Regions from separate parts of the Collinsella sp. i06-0019-1H4 genome, predicted to be linked through region 2. Evidence: riboswitches for the same ligand, from Rfam matches in the RefSeq annotation. Region 2 holds a riboswitch; the other holds the start of a gene.
What was found. Region 2 has a riboswitch for thiamine pyrophosphate ahead of thiC (phosphomethylpyrimidine synthase ThiC). Riboswitches for the same ligand answer to the same signal wherever they lie in the genome.

Region 1: another riboswitch for thiamine pyrophosphate. It lies ahead of thiM (hydroxyethylthiazole kinase); the one in region 2 lies ahead of thiC (phosphomethylpyrimidine synthase ThiC).

Annotation. Positions count from the first base shown of each region.
Region 1 is NZ_BAABYB010000001.1:644,585-654,681, reverse strand. It holds gene ACGHEN_RS02760 (hypothetical protein) at 114-1,907, shown strand; gene ACGHEN_RS02755 (alpha/beta hydrolase) at 2,115-2,780, shown strand; gene ACGHEN_RS02750 (uracil-xanthine permease family protein) at 2,842-4,176, opposite strand; gene ACGHEN_RS02745 (5-methyltetrahydropteroyltriglutamate--homocysteine S-methyltransferase) at 4,299-5,432, opposite strand; gene ACGHEN_RS02740 (LysR family transcriptional regulator) at 5,588-6,484, opposite strand; gene ACGHEN_RS02735 (HAD-IIB family hydrolase) at 6,495-7,403, opposite strand; TPP riboswitch at 7,497-7,607, shown strand; gene thiM (hydroxyethylthiazole kinase) at 7,659-8,498, shown strand; gene ACGHEN_RS02725 (thiamine-binding protein) at 8,502-8,843, shown strand; gene ACGHEN_RS02720 (thiamine phosphate synthase) at 8,840-9,535, shown strand; gene ACGHEN_RS02715 (patatin family protein) at 9,648-10,097, opposite strand, start outside.
Region 2 is NZ_BAABYB010000001.1:952,947-963,043, reverse strand. It holds gene ACGHEN_RS04090 (argininosuccinate synthase) at 1-566, opposite strand, end outside; gene ACGHEN_RS04085 (Cof-type HAD-IIB family hydrolase) at 1,121-1,948, shown strand; gene polA (DNA polymerase I) at 2,223-4,973, opposite strand; gene ACGHEN_RS04075 (aminopeptidase) at 5,140-6,537, shown strand; gene ACGHEN_RS04070 (YaaA family protein) at 6,641-7,450, shown strand; gene ACGHEN_RS04065 (hypothetical protein) at 7,474-7,989, opposite strand; TPP riboswitch at 8,053-8,168, shown strand; gene thiC (phosphomethylpyrimidine synthase ThiC) at 8,161-9,495, shown strand; gene thiD (bifunctional hydroxymethylpyrimidine kinase/phosphomethylpyrimidine kinase) at 9,674-10,097, shown strand, end outside.

The DNA.
Region 1 (10,097 bases), 310 kb from region 2:
TGTTTTGCTTCCCAAGTTTTGGACATTTTGCCCTCCAAACGGCACTACCGCCGGCTACATCCTGCAGATATGCTGGGCTTAATCGCATAGGCCCTATGAGGATGGGAGTAACCATGGCCGCCTTGTTCACGACCCCCAAGCGCAATGACAAAACCTCTGGAGCCCATTTTGTCGAGCCCGACGTGTGCCGTCGCACGCTGCTCGCACACGGCAGCTGGCGCCGCGTGACGCGCCGCATCGTCTGCGGCCTGGCCTGCGCGCTCACGGTGAGCTCGCTGCTCATGCCGAGCGTCTCGCTCGCGGCCGAGTGGGTGGACGTCGGCGGCGTCCGCCACGAAGCGGCCGCGGGGCCCGCGGGAGACGCCGCCGGCACCTGGGCCTGGGACGGCGCCGACGATATGAAGCTCAACGGCTATAACGGCGGCGCGATCGAGGCAGCGGGCAAGCTCAACGTGAATTACTCGGGAACCAACATCGTCACTGCCGAATGGATCGAAAGCATCAACGTTTCTCATGGCACTAACGAGAATGCCGAGCTCAATATCCAAGGCGACGAGGGCGGCACGCTCAGCGTGACATCTACTGAGGACGCTATCCTCACCACGGGTAATATCAACATCGACGGAGCCGGATCCGTCAACGCCACGAGCACTGGGTTTGATGCCATCAATGCCGGAGGTGATCTCGCTATCAAAGGTTCGGGCAACGTCAACGCCACGGGTGCATCGGATGGCATCAGGGCAAACGGCAATATCACGATTGACGACAGCGGAGCCGTCACCGCCAGGGCTACCAAGGACAAGGGTATTGGAGCCGACAAGAACCTCACCATCAAGGGTGGCGGGACGGTCGAGGCAAGCTCAGCCGATGGTGAGGCCCTTTGGAGCGGCGGCAATATCAACATCTCGGACGGCAGCCAGGTCAAGGCAAGCTCCGAGAAAGACGCTGCCGTCGAGGCCAAGGGCAGCCTCGCAGCCACAAACGCCTCCCTCAACGTAAACGGTGTTGAATATGGCGTCTATGCCCACAAGGACATCACCCTCGATCATGCAAACGTGACGGTCCGTGCAAGTAAAGGCAGATACGGTGGCGCCAACGCCCTCTTCACCTACCAGGACGACATCGTCGTCAAGAACGGCTCCACCGTGGACGCGTTTGCGGAAGGCGAGGTTTCGGCTGCATTCTCCACCAGAAACGATCGACCCAACGAGAAGGGCGGCCACATCTACATCAGCGACTCCGTTGTCAAGGCCATAGCCCGCTATGTCGAGAACGGCGACGGCCCCATCCCCTACAGCGAAAACCAAGATGGCGAGACGAGGCGCGAACCCCAAGGCGAGAACATCGGCATCATCGCCCAGACCAGCGAGGGCGTCACACCCGCAGTCATCTCGATCATCCGCAGCAAGGTAACGGCCGAAGGAGATACAGCGGCAATCTTTGCCCGTGCCATGAGCGCTGACGGCAAGACAATCGGCACCATCAAGATTGAGAACGCCGCCATCCAGACGCCCGAAGGCGGCAAGGTCATTGACTATCGCAAGCTCCGTGACGGCATCTACGAGGCAGGCCAAGCCATCGGCACGGGCGACGCCACGGTCGACTCCCTCTATATCAAAGCAGTCGCCAAAAGTACGACCATCGCACCTCCCGAGGTAGCCAAGCCGGAAGACCCCAAGCCCGACGAGACCAAGCCCGCAGAAAGCAAGCCCGCGGAGTCCAAGCAGAACCCCAAGCCTGAGGGCTCAAAGCCGACCAAGGCCGTTGCGGCTTCAACCACGAAAGCCAAGACTACCGGCGTGCTCGCGGCAACCGGCGACACCTCGGGTGCGGCCATCGTGGCAACCGTCCTTGCGGGAACAGCCGCTATCGCCGCAGGCACCATGGCGAGCCGTAAGCGTTCTTAGACGCCTCTGCGCACATGGCAGCTCCCGCGAAGGCCCCGAGCCCCAGCACCGTTTAACAACGCCACCGCCGAGCTCCCCTCCGGCGGTGGCGTTTTCCATATGCGTCCGCAGGGGATGCACGAGATTGTCTTTGGTCTAGCCCAATCGGCATACGCTGGCGTGCGACAATTGGGGCTGCCGATATCACAGCACTGAGAGAAGCCCGTCATGGAAGCGCATCAAAAGCAGATAACCGTTTATTCGAATCATACGGAAAGCGCGCCTGTCATCTACCTTCCTGTGGTCGTGGGCGACGGCAGCGAGGTTTATAAGTGTTGCCGAGAGCTCGACTGTCCGCCATTCGCCCTCGTCACCATTGGCGGGCTCGATTGGAATCGCGAGCTGAGCCCCTGGGCATGCGACGGGACCGTACGCGATGCCGAGCCTTTCGGCGGCCAAGCTGCCGATTTTCTTGATGAGCTGCTGAATCAGATAATCCCCCAGGTCGAGTCGTCGCTTCCTCAGCCGCCCACCTGGCGCGGCATTGCCGGCTACTCGCTCGCGGGCCTCTTCGCACTCTGGTCCCTCTGGCAAACCGACGCCTTTGACCGCGCCGCGAGCGCATCGGGGTCGCTATGGTTTCCCGACTTTGTCGACCGTGCCAGCACGGCCCCTTTTGCCGGCAGCCCGCAAGCCGTCTACCTGTCACTCGGCAAAAAGGAAACCAAGACGCCCAACCGCATGATGCGGCATGTACTCGACGACACACGCGCGATGGAAGCGTTGCTCGTCGAGCGCGGCATTCCAACAACGCTGGAGCTCAACCCCGGCAATCACTTTGCCCAAACCGACTTACGCATGGCCCGCGGCATCCACTGGATACTGACACATTAAAAATGGTGCCCACACGCATATACGCATGGGCACCATATCTTGTTTTAGCTGAACGCAGCTGCTACTCAGCAGCCTCCTCAAGCTCGGAGACATCAAACTCAAAGTCGTTACCCGGCAGGATGGCGTTGAGCACAATGCCCACCAGTGAGCCCACGGCAATGCCGGACAGCGAAATGGTCACGCCGCCCAGCTCCAACACGATGGCGCCGGCGGTGCTGTACGCGATGCCGAGCGAAAGCACGAGCACCAGCGCGGCAACCAGCACGTTGCGGTTGTTCTGGAAATCGACCTGGTTCTCGATGAGGTTGCGGACGCCCACAGCGCTGATCATGCCGTAGAGCACGAGCGACACACCGCCGATCACACACGCCGGCATGGCCGCAATGACAGCCGCGAACTTGGGGCAGAACGAAAGCACGATGGCGCAACACGCGGCAATTCGAATTACGCGCGGGTCGAACACGCGCGTCAGGGCGAGCACGCCGGTGTTCTCACCATACGTAGTGTTGGCCGGAGCGCCAAAGAGCGAAGCCAGAATCGTGGCAAGGCCGTCGCCGAGCAGCGTGCGATGCAGACCGGGATCGGCAATGTAGTTGCGCTCGCAAGTCGAACCGATAGCAGAGATATCGCCGATATGCTCGATCATGGTCGCGAAGGCCAGCGGCATGATGGTGATGATGGCCGTCGTGGCAAGACCGCTATCGAACTGCGGCCCAAAGAGTGCAAACACGGTGTTGTCCCACACGATGGGCAGACCGACCCACGGAGCGGCGGCAACGCCTGAGAAATCAACCTCGCCGAGCGCAGCCGCAACGGCATAGCTCACCACAACGCCCAGCAAAATCGGCACAATCTTGACCATGCCGCGGCCCCAGATGTTGCAGATAACGATCACAGCCACGGCAATAACAGCCACAAGCCAGTTGGTCTGGCAGTTAGCAATAGCGGAACTTGCCAGGATCAAGCCGATGGAAATGACGATGGGGCCAGTCACCACCGGCGGAAAGAAACGCATGACACGCTTGGCGCCAAACGCGCGGAAGAGCGCCGCCAGCACCGGATAGAGCAGACCGGCACAAGCTACGCCCAGGCAGGCGTAGGGCAAAAGCTCGGTCTCGCCGTTGGGCGCGATTGCGGCATAACCGGCAATAAAGGCAAACGATGAGCCCAAAAATGCCGGCACCTTACCGCGCGACAGGAAGTGGAACAGCAGCGTGCCCAAGCCGGCAAACAAAAGCGTTGCCGATACCGAGAGGCCGGTGAGCACGGGCACCAGCACGGTGGCGCCAAACATGGCAAACAGGTGCTGTAGGCCGAGCAGGAACATGCGCGGGCGGCCGAGCGACGATGCGTCGTAGATGGCATCGCTGACGGCGGGCGTCGAGGACTGGGACATGGATGTCCTTTCGAATGGAAGGGCGATCAGGCATATCGGATAACCTGCCCGAACGATACGATCCGAACCATTGTACGCGATACACTATGCCTCGCACGCGCCGCCACCTGCAAACACTAGTGCTATTTCCAAACGCGCTCGGCAATGCGCTTGACCAGCGCGATCTTTGCCCATTGCTCATCCTCGGTCAGCTTGTTGCCAATCTCGCAGCTGGCAAAGCCGCACTGAGGCGACAGATACAGGTTCTCGAGCGGAACATACTTTGCAGCCTCGTGAATACGCTCGACGATAACATCCTCGTTCTCGAGCTCTGCCGCCTTGGTGGTTACCAAGCCCAGCACGACCTTCTTGCCCGGGGCAACGTACTTGAGCGGCTCAAAACCGCCGGCGCGCGGCGTATCGAACTCCAGGTAAAATGCATCGACATCCTCGTTTGCGAACAGGTACGGCGCGATGGGGTCATAGCCGCCCTCGAAGGCATAGGTGGAGTGGTAGTTGCCGCGGCACACATGCGTGTTGATGACCAGATCGTCGGGCTTGTCCGCGATGGCGGCATTGTTGAGCGCCACGCCCAGCTCGCTTACCTTTTGCAGGTCGACCGGGCTCATGCCGGTTTTGGCGACAAAATCGGTGTCGCAGTAGATGCCCCAGGTGCAGTCATCAAACTGGATGTTGCGGCAGCCTGCTGCGTACAGGTCGGCGATCACCGTGCGATAAGCGGCTGCGATGGCGTCGGCAAGTTCCTCATCGGTCTTATAGACAGCGCGCAGGCTCTCCTGCTGGCCGTCGCAGCGGTCGAGCGTGACTTCGGAGAACGTCTGGATCGGCGCCGGAATGGTTTGCCGCGCGACCTGGCCCTCCCCCTCGAGCACCTTGACAAATTTAAAGTGTTCGACGAACGGATGGTTCTCGCCGCTAATGGGGCCGGTTACCACGGCGGTGTCGGCTGTGGTCTCCTCGTCGTGGAACATATAACCCGTACGCGAGGTACGGCGTTCAATGCCGTTAAGGCCCCACATAAAATCGAGGTGCCAGTAGCTGCGGCGAAACTCACCATCGGTGATGACCTGCAGGCCGGCGGCCTTCTGCTTTGCCACCAAATCGCGAATGGCATCGTCCTCGACGGCCTTAAGGCCGTCGTCATCAAGCGTGCCCGCGGCGTAGGCGGCACGGGCGTCCTTCACGGCCTGAGGACGAAGAAAACTGCCGACGATATCGGCGCGAAACGGCGCGTTCGGTTGAATCGAAGTGCTCATAGATATCTCCCTTTGAATTGGTTGCTTTACTGGGACAGAGTATGAGCGCTCCTATGGCCATCGTATAATATATGTTTATAACAGTTTGATATAGATGCTTCCTATATCAGTTTGGGCTGCCTTAAAGAGATTTGACCTGTGCAGAACGCAGCAGCCTAGATATGTTGGCGGATCGCGTCGATATAGGCCCGACCGTAGCGCGTGAGCGTCGTATTTTTGCGCGTGATGATGCCGATCTCCATGTACTCGTCCACATCGAGCGGAATGGAGATAATACCCGGCCCGTTGAGCTCGTGGCTGATCACGCCCGAACACACCGTGTAGCCGTTGAGGCCCATGGCCAGGTTGAACAACGTCGCGCGATCGCGCACGCGGATGTTCTTGCGGCGCTCAAACGTCGAGGTCAGTTCCTCGGAATAGTAAAACGAGTTGTAGCTGCCCTGTTCGTAGGACAGGAAGGGATAGTCCTCCAGGTCCTCGAGCGTCACGCTGGAGCGGCCCGCCAGCGGATGGTCGGCGCACACAAAAACGTGCGGCGTGGCGCAGAAGAGCTCTTCGAACACGAGCTCGTTGGCCGCCAGCATGCGCTCGATGACCTCGCGATTGTGCTCGGACAAGTACAAGATGCCTAGTTCGCTTTTCATATGCGCGACGTCCTCGATAATCTCGTGAGTCTGCTCCTCGCGCAGGGTAAAGTCGTAGCGCGCGGCATCGAACTCACGGATCACATCGACAAACGCGTTGACGGCAAAGGAATAATGCTGGCAGCTCACACTAAAGTGCGGCACCTGCTCGGACTCGCCCTTGTACTTGCCTTCGAGCAGATCCGCCTGGTCGAGCACCTGGCGCGCGTAGCCCAAGAAGGTCTCGCCCTCCTCGGACACAATGACACCCTTGTTGGTGCGCTCAAAGATGTGCACACCCATCTCGTTTTCGAGATCGCGAATCGACGCGGTAATCGAAGGCTGCGACACAAAAAGCCGGCGCGAGGCCTCGGTGATGCTGCCGCATTCGGCAACTTTGACGACATACCTGAGCTGCTGAAGCTTCATAGCTTTCTCCCTAGACGTTCGTGACGTCGAAACCCGTCGCATCCATCTGACGCATAAACGGCGGCATCTCCCCCGTCGCGGCACAGGCGGCAATCTGATGCAGAGCCCCGGCAACCGCATCGTCTGCCGCAGCGCCGATATGCCAGCGCGCGGCAGCCGTGACAGCCTCGTTGGCATTGGCGACTGCAACGGAGTTGGGAACGGCATCGATCATGGGCAGATCGTTATCGGAATCACCGAACACGGCCACCTCGTCGGGCGTCAGGCCCAAAGCGCGCGCCAGCTCCAGCGCAGCGCAGCCCTTGTCCCAACCGGCCGGAAGGATGTCAAACAGGCGCACGCGGTTGTTGGGAAACACAAGCGAGAGCTCCGGCACCTCGGCGGCAACGCGCTCGCGTAGCTCCACGAGCTCCTCACGTGAACGGGCACTCCAAATATTCGCCTTAAACACCGGGGCATCATCGACAACAGGACGGCACGGGGCCTCTTCGCCCTTGAGCCACGCGTTGCCGCCCGACTCCATGGCGCGGCGTACGCGCTCGGGGTCGTTCGTCACGCAATAGGCATCGTTATCCCAAAAGTCATCACCCAGGCTGTAGACCTTCAGATACGTATCGTCGGTCTCTTGCTCGAGGTAATCGGCCAGACGCGTCAGGGCATCGTTGTCGGTCGCATGCGAGGCCACCGCCTCGCCGTCCACAAACATGACCTGGCCGTTGCAGAACGCGCCGGTCGAGAAGCACTCGACGCAATTGCGGAACATCCAGCCCATCGCGGACGGCTGGCGACCCGAAACCGGGCCAAAGTGCAGACCCGCCGCCTGCATGGCATGAATGCCCTCGATGGCGTAGTCGCTGGCGCCGTCATGCCCGGCTGGAATCAGCGTATCGTCCATATCGGTCAGCACAAGTTTAATCATAAGGCCCCCATTCGTATCGGTCCTACCTATTGTAACGACCTGCCAAAATAAACCTGTCCCTTTTTGGCAGGTGCGCTAGTATAGGGAACAACAGATTCGATGCGGGAGTGCCGGCGGTGCAAACCACAAGGCTGAGAGGGCATGGGGCCCAATCCTTTGAACCTGTCAGTTAATGCTGGCGTAGGGAGCATGCCGCCTTTACAGGGGCGCTGTCTATGCACAGCGCCCCTTTTCTATGCCAAGGAGGCATGTGCAGTGATTGATTCGGAACAGCTTAAGCAGCATATGGTCAAGGCCGTGGAGGAGATTCGCGCCACCAATCCGATGGCCGGCTCCATCACCAACACGGTGACGATCGACTTTGTCGCCAACGCACAGCTCGCCGTGGGCGGATCGGCCGCCATGGTCTATCTGCCCGACGAAGGCGAGGCACTCGTTGCCGGCGGCGGCGCCATCTATCTCAACATGGGCACGCTCTTCCCCATCTACGAGCAGACGATTCCCCGAGCGGCCAAGGCGGCACACGACGCCGGCAAGCCCTGGGTGCTCGATCCGGTGGGCCTGGGCATCGGTAGCCTGCGCACCCAGCTGGTAAACGAGCTCAAGCAGTACAAGCCCGCCATCGTGCGCGGCAATGCCTCCGAGATCATTGCGCTCGCCGGCCTGTGGGGTCTTGAGGGCGAGGCGGCCGATCTGAGCCGCGTACGCGGCGTCGATACCACCGACACGGTCGACGCCGCCCGCGATGCCGCCGTGGCGCTCGCCCGCTACACCGGCGGCGCCGTGGTCGTCTCGGGCGAAGTCGACCTGATTACCGACGGCACGACCGTGGCCAAGTCCCACGGCGGCAGCCCGCTCATGTCCAAGATCACCGGCTGCGGCTGCTCGCAGGGCGGCGTGCTGGCCGTGTACGCCTGCGCCGCCGACCCGTTTACGGCCGCCGTCTGCGGCACCGCCGTCTACAACGTTGCCGGCACGCGTGCCGCCGCCGTCGCCGACGCCCCGGCAAGCTTTAAGGTCGCCTTTATCGACGAGCTCTACCGCGCGACCGCCCAGGACATCGCCGATAACCGACTCGAGCTCGAGGAGGCATAAGCCATGTCCGAGCCCGCAACCAATGCCGGCATGAACACACTCGTCGCCGTGGCCATCGCCCCGTGCGGCACCGGCGATGAACTGTCCGCCGAGGTCGCCGAGGTCGTGCGCGTCATTCGCGAGAGCGGCCTTCCCAACCGCACCACCTCGATGTTCACCGAGATCGAGGGTGACTGGGACGAGGTCATGCAGGTCGTGCGCGACGCAACCTTTGTGTTGGCGAGCAAGGGCATCCGCACCGAAGTCGTGCTCAAAGCCGATATTCGACCCGGATTTACCGACACCATGACCGGCAAGCTCGAGCGCATGGAAGCACAGATCAAAAAGCAGGAGGAAGCACGATGAGCATCCGCGACAACCTTGATATCTCGGCCTATCTGGTACTCGGCCCCGAAAACACGCTCGGGCGTCCCGTGGGCGATGTGGTGGCCCAGGCGCTCGACGCAGGCTTTACCTGCATCCAGGTGCGCTCCAAGGTGGCAAGTGCCCGCGAGATCATCGCGCTGACGGGCGACGCCGCGCAGGCAATCGCACAGGCCGGCAAGACCGGTCAGGTCGCCCTGCTGATCGACGACCGCCTGGACTGCGTACTCGCCGCGCGCGAGCAGGGCATCGCTGTCGACGGCGTGCACGTTGGCCAGAGCGATATTCCCGTCGAGGTCTGCCGCAAACTTTTGGGCCCCGATGCCATTGTGGGCCTTTCGGCCCGTTGCGAGGAGATGCTCGAGTACGTCAAGACCGCCGACATGAGCCTGGTCGACTACCTGGGCATCGGCCCGCTCCACGAGACCGAGACCAAGCGCGACTGCGGACGCGCGGCCGACGGCTCTATCATCACCAAGAGCTTTGAGGACTTGGCCGCACTCCACGCGGCAAGCCCCGTGCCCATCGTGGTGGGCGGCGGCGTCAAGACGGCCGACCTGCCACAGCTCAAGGCCACCGGCGTCGATGGCTTCTTTGTGGTGAGCGCCGTCTGCAGTGCCGACGACCCCTACGCCGCCGCCAAGGAGCTCGTCGATACCTGGCAGCAGGCATAGGCTCAAGCCGAGCAGCCGATTCGCAGCCTCATATCTTCAGCGATGGAAAGCGCATCCCAGTTTGGACCTCCATTCCGGGATGCGCTTCCCGCCGAGATGGCGGCAGCAGCCTCTACCCTGCCAGATATGTCTCCAGTGCCGGCAAGGTTGCCTCCGCATCGCGGCGGCCGATCTGATAGATGCGCTCGAGTTCATCGGGCTCGCGGCACAGCGACGGCACCTTCACCGATTCGCTCGGCCGCACCACAAAGATTTCGCCGGCAGCCTCGCGACGTGCTAAGTCATCGAGCGTGGCATTGTAGACCTCATGCCGATGCTCAAGCGCTGCGACAAACTCCGGGTAGTGACGGAACACGCGCCGCAGCATGGGCATCACGCTGTTGGGCTGCTTCACAAAGCCCGCCGGCTGCGTGAGTACCACGATGTTTCGGTCATACCCCTGCGCAAACAGCCATGCGCTGGGAATAGAATCAGCCACGCCACCATCCAGATACTTATGTCCGTCAATAGCAACGGGACGCGTCGCCACAGGAATAGCCGACGACGCCCGGATCCACTCGAT
Region 2 (10,097 bases):
TCGATGGCGCGGCCCCACAGGTTGTCGTCGATGGAATAGGGGTTGTCGTTGGCACCCTCGGGAACCGGCACGTTATGGGCGTGGGCATAGGCGACCTCGTCGGGACGGCACTTCAGATCCCACTCGCGAACGGGGGCGATAACCTTAAGCTCGGGGTCGAGGGCCTTGACCGCAGCCTCAAAACGAACCTGGTCGTTACCCTTGCCGGTACAGCCGTGGGCGACGTAGGTCGCGCCAAACTCGTGAGCGACCTCGACAAGCTTCTTGGCGAGCAGCGGGCGAGACAGGGCGGAAAGCAGCGGGTACTTGTTCTCGTACATGGAATTTGCGGCGATGGCCTTAGTCAGGAACTCATCGGAGAACTCGTCGCGCAGGTCGAGCACCTGGCAATCGAGAACGCCCAGGTCGAGCGCCTTCTGCTTCTTGGCATCCAGGCCGGTCTCCTCCTGGCCCACGTTGCCGCAGACGCAAACGACATCGAGATTCTTCTCGTCCTGGAGCCACTTGACACATACGGATGTATCAAGACCACCGGAATATGCGAGAACGACTTTTTCCTTGCTCATGGCTGTTTCCTTTCGCCCTTGGTAGCTAGTTAGAACATCGGTCAGTTGCAAGTCATTTCAAGGTCATATACCGTGCAATATCAGGTTAAATAGCAAAAAGCAGCACATACATGCCCTAGAAACATGCAGCAATGTCGTGCTAAAACCCAACGACCTCAAAATGACTCTGTTGAGGCAATTCGCCCCATGCGGACAGAGACGATTGTTATCGTCGTCGGGAAATTGCGCGCTGGCGTCGGATGGCATTGTCTGCAGTAGTGATGATCTTTACGAACTGCATCTGCCTCTCCTTTCACCTATCGCCGGGCGCAATTCTAATATCGCAAACGGTACCTTTTCCTCGGTAAGCGGTTATTTTTCCGTCTCCGTTTTCGATGGTCGCTATATTACGCTAAAGTGCCCGCGGCACAAGCGACAACTTCAAATTTCTGAAAAGTTTTTTCATTACTTTGTGAATGAAGATGCAAACGCGCGCCAATCCTGCGAAAATACGCCTGACTACGAGTTGATGGTTATAACGTCTGAAACAATTTCGAAACGAAAGGCTCGCTTTTATGCAAACTTACGAATCGGACGCCAATATCGGAAACATTAAGCTCATCGCCGTCGACATGGACAAGACACTGCTGACCGACGAGCGCGTGCTGCCGCAAGGCCTTGACGAATGCCTGGACAAGCTCGCCGAAGCCGGCATCGTATTCTGCCCCGCCAGCGGACGTCCCGCCCCCAAGCTCGAAGAGATGTTCGAGGGCATCAAGAACCGCCTCGCCTTTTGTCCCGACAACGGCGCATGCGTGATCTATCGTGGCAGCTATATCTATAAGAGCATTATCGACGTGGAGCTGTACCAGCAGGTCTTGAGCCGCGCCTCGGAGGATCCTCGCGCTGTCCCCGTCCTGTGCTGCTTCGACGAGTTCTACGTGCTTGCCCGCGACCATCAATACCACGACGAGATCAGCGTCTACTACAACACAATCAACTACGTCGACAGCTTTGAGGGCATTGATATCGAGTCCAACAAGATCTCGATCTTCTTCCCCGCCTACGATGCCGAGCCCGCATTCCGCGAGACCTATAGCCCCGCGTTCTCGGACAAGCTCTACGTCACCAATGCCGGGCGCGAGTGGATCGACTTCATGAACTTGGGCGTCGACAAGGGCGCTGGCGTCGCGCACCTGTGTGAGCAGCTCGGCATAGATATTGCCGATGCCGCCGCCGTGGGCGATACCTACAACGACATCCCCATGCTCGAGCGCGTCGGTCACAGCTTTATCGTGGACAATGCCGAGGAGCACATGAACGCGCACGCCAAGTGGCGCATTCCGAGCAACAACGACGGGGGCGTACTGACGCTCATCGACGCCATCTTGGCGGCTCGTTAACGTTACTCGTCGGGCCTGGCCGGGCGCATGGGCCAACTTTTTGCTCGGTCAGGTCCTGGGCTCGCTCGGAAAGCACATTAAGTGCTTTCCGGCTCGTGCGGAATCTACAAAAAGTTGGCCCATGCGCCCGGCCAGGCCCTAGGTTTACTTGCTTGCCGCCCGGATGGCGTCTTGGCGTCTAGATACTTTGGCTGAATTTAATTGAATGAAGGGAGCTCCTTGTTGATGAGGAGCTCCCTTCTGTTTTGGTTACTTTGGGGTTGTGGGTGTGGCCTTACTTGGCATCGGCCCAGGTCACTCCTGTCGATGCTTCGGCGATCAACGGTACGCGTAGGTCTACGACGTGCTCCATGACGTCTTGGACCATGGCGGTTAGGCGCTCGACTTCTTCGACCGGGCACTCAAAGTCCAGTTCGTCGTGCACCTGCAGAATCATGTGGGCGGCAAAGTCCTCTTCTTCCAGACGGCGGCTCACACGGGCCATGGCGATCTTGATGATGTCGGCCGCGGTTCCCTGCATGGGGTGGTTCATGGCCGTGCGTTCGCCAAAGCCGCGGAGCTGCGGATTTTTGGCCTTGAGCTCCGGAATGTGGCGACGGCGGCCGTACATGGTCTCGGCGTAACCCGTCTGCTTGGCACGCGCCACCACGTTGTCGAGGAACGTGCGCACGCCCGGATAGGCCTCGTAGTAGCGGTCGATCATGTCGCGCGCCTCGGCCATCGAGATGTGCAGCGACTGCGACAGGCCATAGGCCTGCTGACCGTACACGATGCCAAAGTTCACGGCCTTGGCGCGGCTGCGGAGGTCGGGCGTTACCTCGGACACGGGAACGCCAAACACGCGCGCGGCCGTCTCGGCGTGGAAGTCCTCGCCCTCGTTAAAGGCGCGCACCAGGTGCTCGTCACCCGAAAGATGCGCCAGCAGACGCAGTTCGATCTGTGAGTAGTCCACCGCCAAAAAGACGCTTCCCTCGCCTGCCGAAAACGCCGTCTTGACGGTACGACCCAGCTCCGAGCGCGTCGGGATGTTCTGCAGGTTCGGGTCGCTCGAGGACAGGCGACCCGTTGCCGTGATGGTCTGGTTGTACGTGGTGTGCACGCGACCGTCACCACGACGCAGCGGGCCCAGCGTGTCCAGATAGGTGGACTTGATTTTGGACTTCTCACGCCAGTCCAAAATCAGACGCACGATTTCGTGGTCACGGGCAAGGTCGCTCAGCACCTTGGCGTTAGTCGAATAGTAACCGCGCTTGGTCTTTTTGAGGCCCTTGGTTGGAAGCCCCATAACGTCAAACAGCACGTGCGAGAGCTGCATGGGGCTGCCGATGTTAAAGGTCTCGTCACCTGCCAGGTCGCGAATGCTGCGCTCGACCTCGGCAATCTGGGTAGCAAGTCCCTCGGACAGACTATGCAGGCGGTCGGGGTCCACGAGCATGCCCGCGCGCTCCATCTTGGCAAGCACCGGCACGAGTGGCATCTCAATCCCATCGAACACGTTGGCGGCGTTCTCGCGTGACATGCGGTCGCGCAGCGGTGCGACCAGCGCCAGCGTCAAGGCCGCCGTGCGAGCGGCGGGCGCAGGAGCGTCCTCGCCGGCACCCTCTGCACCGTGCGCCGCAGGCAGCGCCATCTGCAGATAGGTATCGGCCAGATACGCCTCGTCAAACTCGGAGCGGTCGGAATCCAACAGGTAGGCCGCGACCACGGTATCGAAGATGCGCGTGGAATCGACTGCCAGTGGGTCCATGAGCTCGGGCTCAGAGGAATCGATGGGCGAAAGCTCATGCAGCAGCGCCTTCATATCCGGGCTCGCCACGCGGCCCTCCATAAACAGGCGCGCGAGCACACCGGCGATCACGCCGTGGGCAACGTTAAAGCCATCGACCTCGCCAGGCGTAGCGCCGTCGCCCTCCTCGAGCGCAAACAGCCCCTTGGACGTCGCCAGCCACAGTGTGCGCGTCAGGCCAAAAAGCGCGCCCTCCTCCTTGTCCTCGTCCACCACGGCGGCAATCCACTCACCCGCATCAATCGCGCGAGTGATCTCGGCGGCAGCGGCGGCAAGCGCCTCGGCATCACCGGCAGCGGCACGCACAACCGCTGGCATCTCGAGCGCGCTGGCAGCGGGCGCGACCCCGCCCTCGCCGCCAATCAGCGCCAGGAAACGGTTCTGCATGGCCGTAATGCCGAGCGTGCCGAGCGCCACGGAGACCTCGTCGGCAGAAAACGCCGGGAAGGACGTCGCCTCAAAGTCGAGCTCGACGGGCGCATCGGTGCGAATGGTCGCAACCTTGCGGCTCAGCAGTGCGTCGTCGATGTGCGCACGCAGGTTCTCGCCCATCTTGCCCTTGACTTCGTCGGCGTGTGCGATGACCTCGTCCAGGCTACCGTACTGCGCAATGAGCGCGCTCGCCTTTTTGGGACCGATGCCCGGCACGCCGGGGATGTTGTCGGACGTGTCGCCCTTCAGACCATAAAAGTCGGGCACGAGCGCCGGCGTGATGCCGTGATACAGATCGTCCACGCTCTCGGGCGTCATGATCGCCACGTCGGACAGGCCCTTACGAGTCGAGACCACGTTAACGTGCTCGGTCACAAGCTGATACATATCGCGATCACCGGTCACCAGCAGCATGTCACAGCCGGCCTGCTCGCCCAGGCGCGCCATAGTGCCCAGGATGTCATCGCCTTCCCAGCCCTCGGACTGCAGAATCGGCACGTTGAGCGCGGTGAGTAGCTCCTTGATCATCGGAAACTGCGCGTGCAGATCGGGGTCCATGGGCGGACGCTGCGCCTTATACTGCGGTAGCATCTCCATGCGCACGCGCGGCTTGCCCTTATCAAACGCCACGACGACGCCGTCGGGATTAAAGGCGTCAATCATCTTGAGGAACATATTCAAAAAGCCAAAGATCGCGTTGGTGGGACGACCGTCCGGCGCGTTCATGGTCGGCGGCACGGCGTGGAAGGCGCGGTGCATGAGCGAATTGCCGTCGATAACGGCAAAGGTGCGGCGCTTATCAGACATATTGAATACCTCGCTTTGGGCTGGGCACGGTTTGCTCACTCCAGTTTACACGCTCCCCGCCCCGCGGCCACCGCACATCAAGCTCCCCCGCCACCGCACGCTCCCGAGTGATACGATGGCTCACGGTACATCAACCAGCACGATCGATCCGAAAGGAGCCTGCGTTATGGAGCGTCCCTGCGCATGGAAAAAGTACACGCCACAGCAAATCGAGGAGCTCGAGGAGCTTTGCCGCGGCTATAAGCAGTTTTTGAGCGAGAACAAGACCGAGCGCCTGTGCGTCAAGACCGGCATCAAGATGGCCGAGAAGGCAGGCTACGTCGACCTGGAGACCGTGATCGCCGAAGGCCGCGAGCTCAAGGCAGGCGACAAGGTGTACGCCGCCAACCACGGCAAGGACCTTATGCTCGTCAACCTGGGCACCGCCCCGCTCGAGCAGGGCTTTAACATCCTGGGCGCCCACGTGGACTCGCCGCGCCTGGACCTCAAGCAGAACCCCGCCTTCGAGGCCGGCGACATGGCCTACCTCGACACGCACTACTACGGCGGCGTCAAGAGCTACCACTGGGTGGCCTCCCCGCTTGCACTCGTGGGCGTCATCTGCAAAAAGGACGGCACCACCGTCGACATCAACATCGGCGACAAGGCAGACGATCCGGTCTTTACCATCTCCGACCTGCTAATCCACCTCTCGAGCGAGCAGATGTCCAAGCCCGCCAAGAACGCCGTCGACGCCGAGATCCTCGACGTGATCGTGGGCGGCCGTCCCGTCAAGTTCGATGAGGACGACAAGGACGCCCCCAAGGAGCCCGTCAAGCAGATGTTCCTGGACATCCTCAAGGAGCAGTATGACGTCGAGGAGGAGGACTTCCTCTCCGCAGAGATCGAGGTCGTGCCCGCCGGCCCGGCCCGCGACATGGGCCTCGACCGCTCCATGATTTTGGGCTATGGCCACGACGACCGCGTCTGCGCCTATCCCTCCATGCTCGCCCAGATCGACGTCGAAAACGTGGAGCGCACGAGCATCACGCTCATCGTCGACAAGGAGGAGATCGGCTCCGTGGGTGCCACCGGTATGACGAGCCGCTTCTTCGAGAACACCGTCGCCGAGATCATGACGCTCGCCGGCGAGGATAGCTCGCTGGCCTTGCGCCGTGCACTCGCCCACAGCCGTATGCTCTCCTCCGACGTGTCCGCCGGCTTCGACCCGGGCTACGCCGGCAAGTTCGAGACCAAGAACGCCGCCTTTATGGGTCGCGGCCTGTGCTTTAACAAGTACACGGGCAGCCGCGGCAAGGGTGGCTCCAACGACGCCGACGCCGAGTACGTGGCCCTCGTCCGCGACATCATGGACGAGGCCGGCGTGGACTTCCAGACCTGCGAGCTCGGTCGCGTCAACGCGGGCGGCGGCGGCACCATCGCATACATCATGGCCAAGTACGGCATGAACGTCATCGACTCCGGCGTTGCCGTCCTGTCCATGCACGCCCTGTGGGAGGTCGCTAACAAGGCCGATATCTACGAGGCCTACCGCGGCTACAAGGCCTTCCTCGAGCGCGCCTAACCAGCCCTTCATCAGTTGCGGTGAAATACGGACTAAACTGGCCTATAAACGGCCAAAACAGACCGTATTCCACCGCAACTTCCTTTTTGGCAGAGGAGAGTCCATGCTGCAGGTCATCATTTCGCCCGCCAAGCAGATGCGCGCGGCCCAAGATGCTTTTGAAGTCCTGGGCATTCCACCTTTTGCGCACGAGACGGCTCGCCTCCACCGCGCACTGCTAGATATCGAGCGGAATGAAGGCAGCGGCGGCCTGCAAGCGCTATGGAACGTGAGCGACAAACTGCTGGGGCCTTGCCTCAACACCCTGCATGAGTTCGGGCCCATCCTGATAAACGGCGATCTCGACAATCCCGCACTCGCCCGACACCTCTCCCCTGCCGTCATGTCCTATCACGGGATTCAATACCAGAGCATGGCGCCCGAGGTCATGGATGCCGCACAACTCGACTGGCTGCAAAACCATCTCTGGATCCTCTCCGGATTGTACGGATGCGTGCGGCCTTTCCATGGCGTTGAGCCCTATCGGCTCGAAATGGGAGCCAAGCTCGCCGTCGACAACGCCCGTGACCTCTATGCGTTTTGGGGCGACAAACTTGAATGCGCCATTGCGCCGACCGGCTCCAACACCACGGTCGTCAACCTTGCCAGCGTGGAGTACGCCAAGGCCGTTCTACCCCATCTCGCGGGCGACGCCACAGCCGTCACGTGCCTCTTTGGCGAGGGTATCCGCAACGGGAAGCCCATCCAACGGTCGACCGCCAGCAAAAAGGCGCGCGGCTCCATGGTGCGGTGGATGGCAGAAAACAAACTCGAGGATGCAAGCGAACTTACCGCATTCAACATCGGCTATCGTTACATCTCCGAGCTTTCAGACAAAAACACCCTGGTATTCATGAACGCGCAGGCACAATAGGCCCGACGTTTCCAAACACCCCGCTATTCCGCCAAGCCGTCTGCCTTGGCAATCTCGATCGTCGAGCCATCTTGGTAGGTAACCTTAACGTGCTCCACCTCGGACATCGCAACACCCGATGGAGGCTCAAGGCGCCATTCGGTCAAGGCGATATCCATCGTCGTAGGGACGTCTCCTTGATCTTTGAGTTTCACCGTCAGCGTTTTGAGCACCGCATCAAACGTCACGTGTTCGATTTCCTCACCTGGAATGGACCCACCACTCAGCTGCAACTGCACAAACTCATCGCGCGGGTACCAATAATCGCCCGGCGCGGCAACGGTATTGCCGCCCGTGACCTTCACTGTCATGATCGGCAGGCTATCGTCCGCCTCAAACGCCCAGGCAGCTCCCCCACGCCCGCCAAACGTCCAGATACAACAGGCGATCGCCATCACGACAAGGATCGCAAAACCAATTGCGACCAGCCCATGATGGGCACGGCCCTCCTCGGCCGACACATCCCACTGCGTCTCCCGATATAGATGCTTGTCTTCCATGTTCGCCTCCCCACGGGCATGCTCATCGCGTCAATCGTACCCATTCGAGCTATACTTGAGCCCACCACATAAACGGGGAGCTTGCAGGACAAGACGGCAGGCTGAGACTGGGCGCGCCCGCCCTGACCCGCAAACCTGATATGGGTAATGCCAACGAAGGGAGCCGTGCCAATGAGCACACAAACCGAGCCCACGCTCGTCACGCAAATCGACTTCGCCCGCGCCGGGCAGATCACACCGCAGATGAAGGAGGTCGCCGAGCGCGAGCATCGCGACCCCGAGTACATCCGCGAGCGCGTGGCCGACGGCCGCATCGCCATCCCCGCCAACATCGTGCATATCAAAAAGGGCATGCGCGCCTTTGGTGTCGGTGAGGGCCTGTCCACCAAGGTCAATGTCAACCTGGGCATCTCGGGCGACAAGGCCGATGCCGCCGAGGAATGGAAGAAGGTCAAGATTGCCGAGGACTACGGCGCCGACGCCATCATGGACCTCTCCAACTCGGGCAAGACGCGCCAGTTCCGCCAGCAGCTCATCGACGAGACACCGCTCATGGTGGGCACCGTCCCCATGTACGACGCCATCGGCTACATGGAAAAGCCGCTGGTCAAGCTCACCAAGGACGACCTGTTCGAAGTCGTGCGCGCGCACGCCGAGGACGGCGTGGACTTTATGACCATCCACTGCGGCATCAACAAGTCGGTCACCAAGACCTTTAAAGAGACCGGCCGTCTCATGAACATCGTCAGCCGTGGCGGCTCGCTGCTGTTTGGCTGGATGGAGGTCACCGGCAACGAAAACCCCTTCTACGAGTACTTTGACGAGCTGCTCGAAATCTGCCACGAGTACGACGTGACGATTTCGCTCGGCGACTCCTGCCGCCCGGGCTGCCTCTACGACTCCAACGACGCCACCGAGACCGCCGAGATGATCGAGCTGGGCAAGCTGTGCAAGCGCGCTTGGGCCGCCGGCGTCCAGGTCATGGTCGAGGGTCCGGGTCACATGGCGCTCGACGAGATCGCCGCCAATATGAAACTGCAGAAGCGCCTGTGCCACAACGCCCCGTTCTATGTGCTCGGGCCGCTGGTGACCGATATCGGAGTGGGCTACGACCACATCACCGCCGCCATCGGCGGCGCCATCTCCGCCAGCTCCGGAGCCGACTTCCTGTGCTACGTGACGCCGGCCGAGCACCTGTGCCTGCCCAACGCCCAGGACGTGCTCGACGGCCTCATGGCCACCAAGATCGCCGCACACGCCGCCGACATCGCCAAAAAGGTGCCCCACGCCCGCGACATGGACGACAAGATGGGCCAGGCACGCCGCAAGCTCGACTGGGACGCCATGTGGAAGTGCGCTCTCGACCCGGTCACCGGTAAGAAGCGCTACGAGGAATCCCCCGCTGCCACCGAGGGCACCTGCACCATGTGCGGCAAGATGTGCGCCGTCCGCACCGTCAACAAGGTGTTCGAGGGCACGACGATCGACCTCGGTATTGAGGACTAACGCGTCACCGAAGCCACAATCGGTAACAAGGTGTTCGACAATTGTTGACGCGTGAACATTTGCTTACATTTGCGTAAAGATTGCATCGCCCGCCCGGGTTCGGAATACAGCCGGCCCGGGCAACTTTATAATGCAGACTTAAAGACCCATTTGAATCCGACCGAACAAGGGAGCGAACATGGATCGCAGTAAGGTACCCGCCGTTCTATCCATCGCAGGATCCGATTCCAGCGGTGGCGCCGGCATTCAGGCCGACATCAAGACCATCACGGCGCACCGCCTGTATGCCGAGACGGCCATCACAGCCATCACCGCACAGAACACCCTGGGCGTCACCGCTGTGCAGAACATCTCTCCGGATATTGTCGCGGCGCAGATCGATGCCGTTTTTGACGATATTCGACCCAGCGCCGTCAAGATCGGCATGGTTTCCTCTGCCGAGATTATCGAGGTTATCGCCGACCGCTTGAGCGCCTGGGACGCACAAAATATCGTCGTCGACCCCGTCATGGTCGCCACCTCGGGTGCTCGCCTCATTGCCGAGGATGCCGCTGAGGCACTCACCCGCCGCCTGTTCCCGCTGGCGACCGTTATCACGCCCA